3 regions of the Janthinobacterium kochi genome follow, and region 2 is predicted to be linked to each of the others. Evidence: predicted binding sites of a transcription regulator. Region 2 holds the regulator's gene; each other region holds the start of a gene.
The links. The regulator FliA, encoded in region 2, starts transcription of late flagellar genes. The targets are predictions, from matches to a motif close to CTAAAGTTTNNNNNNNNNNNGCCGNTA.

Region 1 (3,273 bases), on a different contig from region 2:
TCCTGGCGCCTTGCTGGCGAAGTCGGCGGCGCGCCACGCGTTGTTGCCCTTGGCGACATCGGCCGAATCCTCACGGCTGGCGTGACTGGCGGCAATTTGCTGCTCCAGCGCAAACACGCGCGCGGCGCGGGCCGGCGCATCGCTGTAGCCGGCCTGCTTGAGCATGGCGGCGATATGCGCCTGGTAGCCCGTGCGCAAGCCCTGCATGCGGGCGCTGTCGGCCTGGTAGAACGCGCGGTCGGGCAAGCCCAGTCCGCCCTGCAGCAAATAGGCCACATTGCGCGTGGTGTCGTTCAAGTCTTGCGCCACCCACAGGCCGAACAGGTTTTCCGTATAAAAATTGGTGGCGTTGAGCGGGTCGACATCGGCGCGCAAGCTCTCGCCCAGCGCGCGGGCCAGCCCTGCCTGGTCGCGGATGCCACTAATCTTTGTCAACAAGGGCTTGATCGGCGCCCAGCCTTTCGCTTCGATAGCAGGTTCATCCATCCAGGAGCTGTAAAAATCGCTGACCTGGCGCGCGGAGGCATCCGTCTGTGGCGCCGCCGCCAAGCCTTCGACGAGGCCGATGATGCGCTCGTTGGTCGCGTTGGCAAGCATGGCGAACGCGCCCCAGCTGCTGCGGTCGGCGGGGATCTCCGTACTGCGCAACCAGTCGCCATTCACGTAGTCATAGAAGTCGTCGCCGGGCAAGACCCTGGCGGCAGCGGGGACAGAGGCGCTGGCGGCCGCTGGCTGGGCATGCGCCTGGACCGGTACATAGGCCACGGTGGCGCCGGCCAGGACGAGAGCGATGGCAGCCCGGACTGGCGTCCGGGACCAGGAAAAACGCAAACCGTGCATGGCGATCCTTTCGATGAAAATAGCCAAAATCATAGCCTGAAATCATACCTTTTTCGGGCAAAAAAACGTCCCCTCACTTTTTTGCATACAGACAAACAGTCGGCCTATAGTTGCACGGCCCCCGTGCCGCGCGTATGCCAAGGAGATTGCCATGCAACTCGAAGCGCTGTTCCAGCAACCCCACGCCCTGCCTGCCGCCCCGAGGATCGTCGATGAACTGGTGCGCAGTTTCGGCAACCCCGCCATGGCCACCGAAGACATCGCGCGCCAGCTGGGAGCGGACCCGGTGCTGAGCGCCAAGCTGCTGCGGCTGGCCAACTCGGCCTATTACCACGTCTCGCGCAGCATCGGCACCGTCGAAGACGCCGTGCTGATGCTCGGTTTTGTTACCGTGCGCCCCCTCGTTATCAGCTCGGGCCTGGTCAGCGGCTACAAGACCGTGCCCGGCCTGAATCTGCCGCAGTTCTGGCGCTACAGCCTGCACAGCGCCGTGTCGGCCCGCTGGATCGCCAGGCACACGGGCGACAAGCAGGACCTGGCATTCACCATCGGCATGATGCATGCAATCGGCCAACTGGTGATCCATGCCGCCATGCCCGAGCAAGCCATGCAGCTCGACAAGATCGCGCCGCCGCTCGATGCGCGCCGGCTCGATGCGGACTGAAAGAACTCGTTAAATAATGACAAGTGCCGGCATCGTCGCTTCCAGCGTCCATGCGGGTTTGCGGGCAACGCCGGCGACCGGCAAAAAATCCTCACATTATTTTCACTTTTTTTCAAAAATACCCTCAAGTTCCCGATCAGCACGCCGTTAATCTAGACAAGCGGTAATCCATTCACTAGTTACGGGTGTGCTCATGACCTCCAACGACGTTCTCTCGATGTATGAAAATATTGCAGGAATGACCAATAAAATGGTTGTGGCCGCACGTTCGAGCAACTGGGATGGCTTGGATACCCTGGAAAACCAGTGCGCCAGCGCTGCCAGTACGACCATGACGGGCAGCGTACCGGCCCTGGCCGGCGCCTCGCGCCTGCGCAAGATCGATTTGCTCAAGCAGATCCTGGCCAATGACCGCGAAATCCGCGCGATTACGGAACCGTGGATGACGCAGCTGTCGAATGCCATGCCAGGATCGCGCGCCCGCATGTAAGTCAGCATGTAAGTGAATAAGCAAGCTTGCAGCACCAGAAACACCAAAAGCACCCAGTGGTGCTTTTTTTACGTCTGCCGCCGCGCCAGGGAGCGCGGCATCTGCGGCGCCCAGGAAGCAAGGAGGGGAATTTGGAAGGCGAACCCCAGGTATCTCCTGGCGCCGCCTCACTGCCGGTTGCATCCGGCGTTCGCGAGCACATCGTCGGCATCGCAAACCGCTTCCAGACCCAGGCGTTTATGCAACGCTACACCTGTTTGCCGCGCCACACTATCGTTGGTGACTGCGCCAGGCTGGGACTGTTTTGTCGTAGAGCAAGTCCACTAAATTAATCATATCACCATCTTTGAAAAATAGGCAACACGATAGACAGGGATTTTTCTGTCTTTTTTGAATATCTTTTTTTATATCAAATTTTTAGTGCAGCCTTGCAGCACCATTAACGCGAGAACGGCTCCGGTTCCGGCTCGGCCGCTTCACCCTCCAGCGCTTCCGTCAGCACCGGCACATCCTTCTTCTTGCGGCCGAACGGTTTGCGCAGCAAGACCCAGTATTTCGACGGCGCACCCGGCCCCGCAGCTTGCTTGCGCTTGCGCACGACATACACGATGAGCGCCGTCAGCAGCAGGAAGATCAGCGTGCCAACACCCAGCCATAGCAAGCCGTTGCCGCCCGCTTTGGTTTCCTTGTCAGCCGCTGGCGCCGCGTGCAGGGGCTTGGGCTTGGCATGGGGCACTTCCGCCACGGCAGGCGCTGCGGCAGGAGGAACGGCAGCGGTCGCAGCGACGGGCAACGCCAGCGCCTTTTGCAAGACGCCGATCTTGCCTTCCAATTCACCGAGCTTTTCATTCAGGGCCACGTTTTTCTGGTCCAGCGCCACACACTCTGCCGCCTGCTCCATGTTGGCCTGCGGCGCACAAGCGGCCACGGGCGCCATGGCGCGGCGCAACGGCGGCGGACGCAATGCAGGAGCAGCCGGCATGGGCGCGGCGGGCGGCGGCACAAACACGCGCGCCGGGCGCACCAGGCCCTCGGCGCGCGCGCGGGCCGCCAGCGCGGCGGCATCGAGCGGCGGCGCGCCGGGCGCAACGCGCGACGGCGGCAGTGGCTGCACCAGCGGCACAGGCGCCGGAATAGCAGGCCTGACTGGCGCACTGGCGGCGGCGGGCGGTGCCGGCGTCAGCCACAGCGTACCGAGGCGCACGATGGCGCCACTGCCATTGCCCAATAACAAATACAAATGCACATGACCGGCCTGGATCGCTTGCCGGGTAGTCAC
Region 2 (3,273 bases):
CGCATGCTGGCCGGCCCGCAGCCGCGCGTGATGACATTTTTATCGGCCACGCCGCAAGATGACAAGGGTGCCATGCTGGTCAACCTGGGCGCCTCGCTGGTCTACGGCGGCAATGACGTGCTGCTGCTCGATGCCAGTGGCGGCAGCGATGGCGTGGCTGCCCGCCTGGGACTGGCGCACGGCGCCAGCCTGCGCGACGTGGCGCGCCAGCAGTGCGCCCTGAACCAGGTCATCCACCAGGTGCCGCAAGGCTTTGGCGTGGCCAGCCTGGGCGCGCGCAACTACCTGATGGACAGCATGGACTATGCGGGCGAGGAAGAACTGCGCCGCCTGGGCAAGACCTTCGAAGTGCTGGCGCGCCAGAGCGGTATCGTGCTGGTCGACGGCGTCATGGCCGACGAGGGCGATTGCTTCCCCGTGCCGCTGATGGCCTCGTCCGACATCGTGGTGCAAGTGTCGACCAGCGCCACCTCGATCAAGGCCGCGTATTGCCTGATCAAGCGCCTGAGCCAGGAACTGGGACGCCGTCCGTTTGGCATTCTGGTCACCGGCGCTTCCGAATCCGAGGCAAAAGTGGTGTACGATAATATGGCGCAGGCGGCGAGCCGCTACCTGGCCGTGAAATTGACCTCGATGGGGTCGGTGCCTGCCGATGAGTATCTGCACCGCGCGGCGCGTCTGGGGCGCAGTGTGGTCGATGCCTTTCCGCTGGCGGGAGCCTCGGTGGCGTTTCGCGGACTGGCCGAGCGGCTGGCCCGTTCGGCGGCGCCGGTGCTCGGTGGCACCTTGTACCAGACGGGGAGCCTGCACCAGTTCAGCGCCTGATTCCATCATCAGCACACGATAGCAGTTAAAACAATAAGCAGCCTATGTACACGGTCAAAGGGAAATCGAACAAGGACTATTTGCTGACGGAGCATATTCCGCTGGTGAAGCGTCTGGCGCACCATATGAAGGCGAAATTGCCGCCTTCGGTCGAGGTCGATGACCTGATCCAGGCCGGCATGATCGGCCTGCTCGACGCCATTACCCGCTATGAAGAGACGCATGGCGCGCAGTTCGAGACGTATGCCGTGCTGCGCATCCGCGGCGCCATGCTCGACGAATTGCGCACCAGCGACTGGCTGCCGCGCAGCATGCGCCAGAACATGCGCAAGATCGAAGAGGCGATGAGCACCCTGCAGCAGCGCCTGGGCCACCCGCCGACGGAGTCGGAAGTGGCGAAATTGCTGAAAATGTCGCTGCCCGACTACCAGGAAATGCTGGGCGACGGCGGCGGCCACCAGTTGCTGTACTACGAAGACTTTCATGACCCGGACGGCAATGACAGCTTCCTCGACCGCCATTGCGTGGACGAGGACAGCGACCCCTTGCGATCCTTGCTCGATACCGATTTCCGGCAATCCGTGATCGATGCCATCGACGCGCTGCCGCCACGCGAGAAAATACTCATGGGCCTGTATTACGAAGAAGAGCTGAACCTGAAGGAGATCGGCGCGGTGATGGGTGTCTCCGAATCGCGCGTCTCGCAACTGCATACCCAGGCCGTCGCGCGCCTGCGCGCAACCTTGAGGGAGCTGGCGTGGACTGGTCCAGCGTAATCGGGCTGGCGCTGGCGCTGGCGGGCCTCCTGGTCGGCCAGGCACTGGAAGGCGGCAAGATGGCCTCCCTGCTGCAGCCGGCCGCCTTTGCCATCGTCATCGTCGGCACCTTCGGCGCCGTGCTGCTGCAAACGCGGCTGCGCACCTTCGTGCGCGGCCTGGAAATGCTGCGCTGGGTGTTTTTGCCACCGGCCGACACGCGCGCCGCGCTGGCGCGCGACATCGGACAATGGAGTTTGACGGCGCGCCGCGATGGCACGCTGGCGCTCGAGCGCCTGATGGAAAACACGGCCGACCGCTTCAACGCCAAGGGCTTGCGGATGATCGTCGACGGCATCGCCCCCGACAAGCTGCGCCAGTTGCTCGACGTGGAAATCTCCGCCTATGAAATGGCCGAGCGCCAGGCCGTCAAGGTGTGGGAATCGGCGGCCGGCTATTCGCCCACCATCGGTATTCTGGGCGCCGTGCTGGGCCTGATCCATGTGATGGAAAACCTCACCGACCCGAGTAAATTGGGCAACGGCATCGCCGTGGCGTTTGTATCAACGATTTATGGTGTCGGCCTGGCCAATCTGCTGTTCCTGCCGGTGGCCAATAAACTCAAGGCCATCGTCACGCGCCGCGTGCTGCAGTATGAAATCACGGCCGCCGTGCTGTACGACATCGCCACGGGCGACCATACGCGCATCATCGAAGAGCGCGTGGCCAGCCTGCTGCACGAGCACTGAGCATGATGCGGCGCGCGCGCAGGAAGTATGACGAGGAACCGGACAACCAGGATCGCTGGCTGATCTCGTACGCCGACTTCATCACCTTGCTGTTCGCCTTCTTTGTCGTCATGTATGCGATTTCGCAAGTCAACGAAGGTAAATACCGCGTCTTCCAGAACGCCATCGGCCAGGCCTTCAGCCTGGAAAAGGGTGCACCGCCCATCATCATGGAAGCGCCGCAGGCGATCCCGCTGCCGAACCCCGCCCTGAAACGCCGCACGGAAGCCATCCGCCGCGAGCGCGAACACATGACGCGCCTGGCGCAGGACTTGACGTCCACCCTGGCGCCGCTGGTCAAGGAAGGAAAAGTGCGGGTCACGCAGACGAGCCGCGGCGTGAGCGTGGAAATCAATGCCAGCGTGCTGTTCGACCCGGGCGCCGCAGGGCTGACGGCAGAGTCGGACCAGGCCTTGCGCGCTGTGGCCGTGCTGCTCAAGGATGACACGCACGACGTGCAGGTGGAAGGGCATACGGATGTCCAGCCGATCAGCAATTCGACCTTTGCCTCGAACTGGGAATTGTCGGCCGCGCGCGCCAGCGCCGTGGTGCGCCTGTTCATCGCCAGCGGCGTGCAAGCGTCGCGCCTGACGGCCGTGGGCCATGCCGACAACATTCCCGTGGCGCCGAACGCCACGCCGGAAGGCCGCGCGCGCAACCGCAGGGTCGCCGTGACGATTTTGTCCGGCATTCCCGAAACGGTGACGGAAGTGCCGACGGCACCGGTGGCGCCTGCGCCTGCGCCCGCCAACTGAACCCCGGCGCTTGGTACAATCGCGGCCTTCTCCCTTTTTATCTCTCGATCATGAAAAGCAGTTCCCTGGGCGGTCTCGTCTATTCCACCGAAACGGGCCGCATGTGTCCCGCCTGCCGCCAGCCGCTGGCGCAATGCGTGTGCAAGGCGC
Region 3 (3,273 bases), on a different contig from region 2:
CCGCATTCCCCGCAATGTATTGACGATTTGCCTGGGCAAGAGCACCTATGCGCGCTGCGGCATCATCGTCAACGTCACCCCGTTCGAACCGGAATGGGAAGGTTTCGTGACCCTGGAATTTTCGAATACGACACCATTGCCGGCGAAAATCTACGCCAACGAAGGCGTGGCGCAAGTGCTGTTCTTCGAGTCCGATGAAGTATGCGAAACGTCGTACAAGGACCGTGGCGGCAAATACCAGGGCCAGGTCGGCGTGACCCTGCCCAAGACCTGATTGCCGGGTCTTGCTTTAAAACTGCTTCAGCAGCCACGCTTTCAGTGCGGCTGACGGCTGGTACAGGGGAACATGGCCGCGCAGCAAGATTTGCGTGCTGCGCCGGTAGGCCGCGCTGTCGATGGCGATGGCGTCTCCTGCCTGGCGCGCCACGATGGTGGTGCCCAGGATGCCGGCCGGGTTTGCTATGCCCAGTTCAATCTCTGCAGCCGCCTGCCCGACGGGCGGCACGCCGCGCGCCAGCGCATGCGCCACCGTGCCCGGTATCAGACAAGCCGCCGCCAGGCAGCAGCCGCCCGAGACGGCCAGCGAGGCATGGCCCGCCTGCGGCGTAAAGTAACGTACCGCAATATTTTCCTCTCCCGCTGCAGGACCCACGATGCAGAACTTGGGGATGGTTTCGCTGCGTTCCAGTTCTTCCAATGTCATCAACTCGCCATCGCGTCGCCGCAAGCCCATCAGCAGGCCCGCCGCGCTCCACACCTGGCGGATGGCCTGCATGAAAGCCGTGTCCGCCTCCAGTTCGCGTATTGCTTCCTGCGCCGTCTTGCCGAACTGGCTCGCTTGCGCGATGACCATGGGCACGGCCACGTCCACACACGAGACGTCGTAGCCGTGCACCGTATCCTGCGCCTTGCCTGTTGGTAATAATTTGCCCGTCTTGGCGCCTGCCGGTTGCTGCAGGAACAGGTCGACGCGGGGGAAGCTGCCGGGCACGCCGGGAATGTCCGTGGCCGTAAAGCTGCCATCGAGTTCGCGCGCCATGCGCGAGGTGGTGACGACGCCCGTGTTGGTGTTGCGGATATCGATATCGTGCGCGCCGATGGCCAGCGCCTCGATCACGCCGCTGTCCAGGCCCCACAGTTGCAGTGCAGACGACATATTGCCGCAGTTCACGCTCCAGTCGATATCCCCGTGCTCGGCGGCCAGCTGCGCCAGGGTGCTGACCAGGCGCGGCTGGCCTGCATGCTGTTCCACCTCGACGAGGAAGACCTTATTGCTGGTGGGAGCACCACGTCCCAGGCCCGTGATTTGCCGGTTACCCGGCAGTCGGCCGGACAGGGGAACGCCCATCAGATGGTGCAGCAATTCCTCGCGTAGCGCCGGGTCGGCCGGCACGCAGGACGCATGCAAGACCAGGCCTGTTGACGTGCCGCCACGCATGTGGTGGACGGGAAACTCGATCACGCCGCAGCGCTGGCGGGGCACGAGGTCGGGCAGGGCGGGCAGCAGGGGCATGGCGATCCGATCAGGGTCTGGCTGGAGTAGCGTCAGTGTGCCAGTTTTTTGTGCCGAAGAGCAAGAGTGCGTGCCGGCGGTGGTCTTTACCTGCCTTTACATCCGCCGCACTACATCCGCGCCCATGCCTGCCGTTAACCTTGGTATCGAAACATTCGGGAGGCATCATGGTAGCGGCAATCGGTTCAGGCAGTGCAGTCGGCACAGTCGGCACAGTCGGCGCGGCCAGTAGCGCCAGTTCGGGCAGCAGTTCGCAGATCGCGGCGCTGCAAAAGCAGATCACTGCGGCGCAAAAGCAATTGACGGAATCGCAAAAGGGCACGCAGACGGACGCGTCGCAAAAGCTGCAACAGCAGCTGGCGCAGCAAATCCAGGCCTTGCAGGCGCAAATTGCCCAGTTGCAGGCGGCCGCTGCGCAACAGGCTGCGCAACAAGAGACGCAGACGGCCAGCAGCGCCGATACGGCGGCCAGTCCAGCTAAAGCCGCCGCGTCGACCTTGGGCAGCATCATCGATACGCAGGCGTAACAACACATCCGCGCGAAAAAAAACGCCAGGCTCGCCGACAAGTCAGCCTGGCGTTTTGACGGGCAACAGCATTTCCACGCACAGCCCGCCACCGGTGCGCAAGCTGGCCCCGATGCGCCCGCCGTGGGCACTGATGACGTGCTGGGCGATGGCCAGGCCGAGGCCATGGCCGTCCGTGCTGTGCTGGGTAGGGCTGGCGCGGAAGAACGGTTGAAAGATGTTGGCCAGGTCGGCGCTGGCCACGCCGGGGCCCCGGTCCAGCACGGCGATGCGAAGCCAATCATGCTGGCGCGACAAATTCACTTCCACCGTGCCGCCATCTGGGCTGTGCTTGACAGCATTGCGCACCACGTTTTCCACGGCGCGCGCCAGCAGTTCCGGCCGCCCCGTGACAGCGGCGTCGGCGATGGCCGCGTCGCCCGCGAGGGCTATGCCTACCTGGCGCGCCTTCGCTTCGTAGCGGGCGTCTTCCATAATGTCGTGCAACAGGTCGGCGATGCCGACGTCTTCGCTGAGGGGCGAGTCGGCGCCCGCCTCCAGCCGCGACAGGGTCAGCAGTTCGCCGATCAGCTTATCCATGCGCTCGCTTTCGCGCTCGATGCGCTGCATCGAGGCATCCATCTTTTCCGGCTGCTGGTGCGCCAGGCCGATGGCCGCTTGCAAGCGCGCCAATGGCGAGCGCAGTTCGTGCGAGACATCATGCAGCAAGCGCGTCTGGCTCTCCATGAGGCTGCGCAAACGGCCCGTCATGCGGTCGAAATCGCGGCCCAGGTCCGTCAATTCATCGCCGCGCTTGCCGCTGGCGTGAAAACGCGGCGCCAGGTCGCCGTGCGAGGCGGCCTCGAACGCTTGCCGCAGGTCGCGGATGGGACGCGCAAAATACCAGGCCAGCAAGAAGGAGAACAGCAAGCTGGCGGCGATGGCGGCGGCCAGGGGAATGAAGGTGCGGTAGGGACTGTCCATGCGCGGGCCGGGTGGCATGCCGCCCATGTCGCCGGGCGGGCCGCGCTGGAAGTCGGGGTGCGGCGGCGGAATGCCGGGCGCGGCGCCCGCCTCGGCAGTGCGAAAGCGTACGGATGAGGGCAGGAACAGCAGGTAACGCACGCCGTCGCTGCCGCTGACCTCGCGCACCACGGCATGTGGCGAGCCTTGCGCCAGCAGCGCGCGCGCCTTGCCGAGTATGGCCGGATGGACCTTGCGGCCCATCAATTCTTGCCCCTGCGCATCGATGGC

Region 1: ACQ4WL_RS22915 (flagellar protein FliT) is a predicted target of FliA. The motif match lies at 1,628-1,654, and genes of this name have one in related genera.
Region 3: ACQ4WL_RS03760 (FlxA-like family protein) is a predicted target of FliA. The motif match lies at 1,624-1,650, and genes of this name have one in related genera.

The regions. Positions count from the first base shown of each region.
Region 1 is NZ_JBNYXO010000013.1:95,153-98,425, reverse strand. It holds gene ACQ4WL_RS22925 (M13 family metallopeptidase) at 1-840, opposite strand, end outside; partial or broken gene ACQ4WL_RS22920 (HDOD domain-containing protein) at 992-1,501, shown strand; gene ACQ4WL_RS22915 (flagellar protein FliT) at 1,698-1,994, shown strand; gene ACQ4WL_RS22910 (type IV pilus assembly protein FimV) at 2,434-3,273, opposite strand, start outside.
Region 2 is NZ_JBNYXO010000014.1:58,304-61,576, reverse strand. It holds gene ACQ4WL_RS23525 (MinD/ParA family ATP-binding protein) at 1-825, shown strand, start outside; gene ACQ4WL_RS23520 (RNA polymerase sigma factor FliA) at 870-1,601, shown strand; gene ACQ4WL_RS23515 (flagellar motor protein) at 1,583-2,329, shown strand; gene motD (flagellar motor protein MotD) at 2,335-3,123, shown strand; gene ACQ4WL_RS23505 (translation initiation factor Sui1) at 3,174-3,273, shown strand, end outside.
Region 3 is NZ_JBNYXO010000001.1:802,867-806,139, forward strand. It holds gene dcd (dCTP deaminase) at 1-274, shown strand, start outside; gene ACQ4WL_RS03755 (PrpF domain-containing protein) at 290-1,513, opposite strand; gene ACQ4WL_RS03760 (FlxA-like family protein) at 1,681-2,040, shown strand; gene ACQ4WL_RS03765 (HAMP domain-containing sensor histidine kinase) at 2,083-3,273, opposite strand, start outside.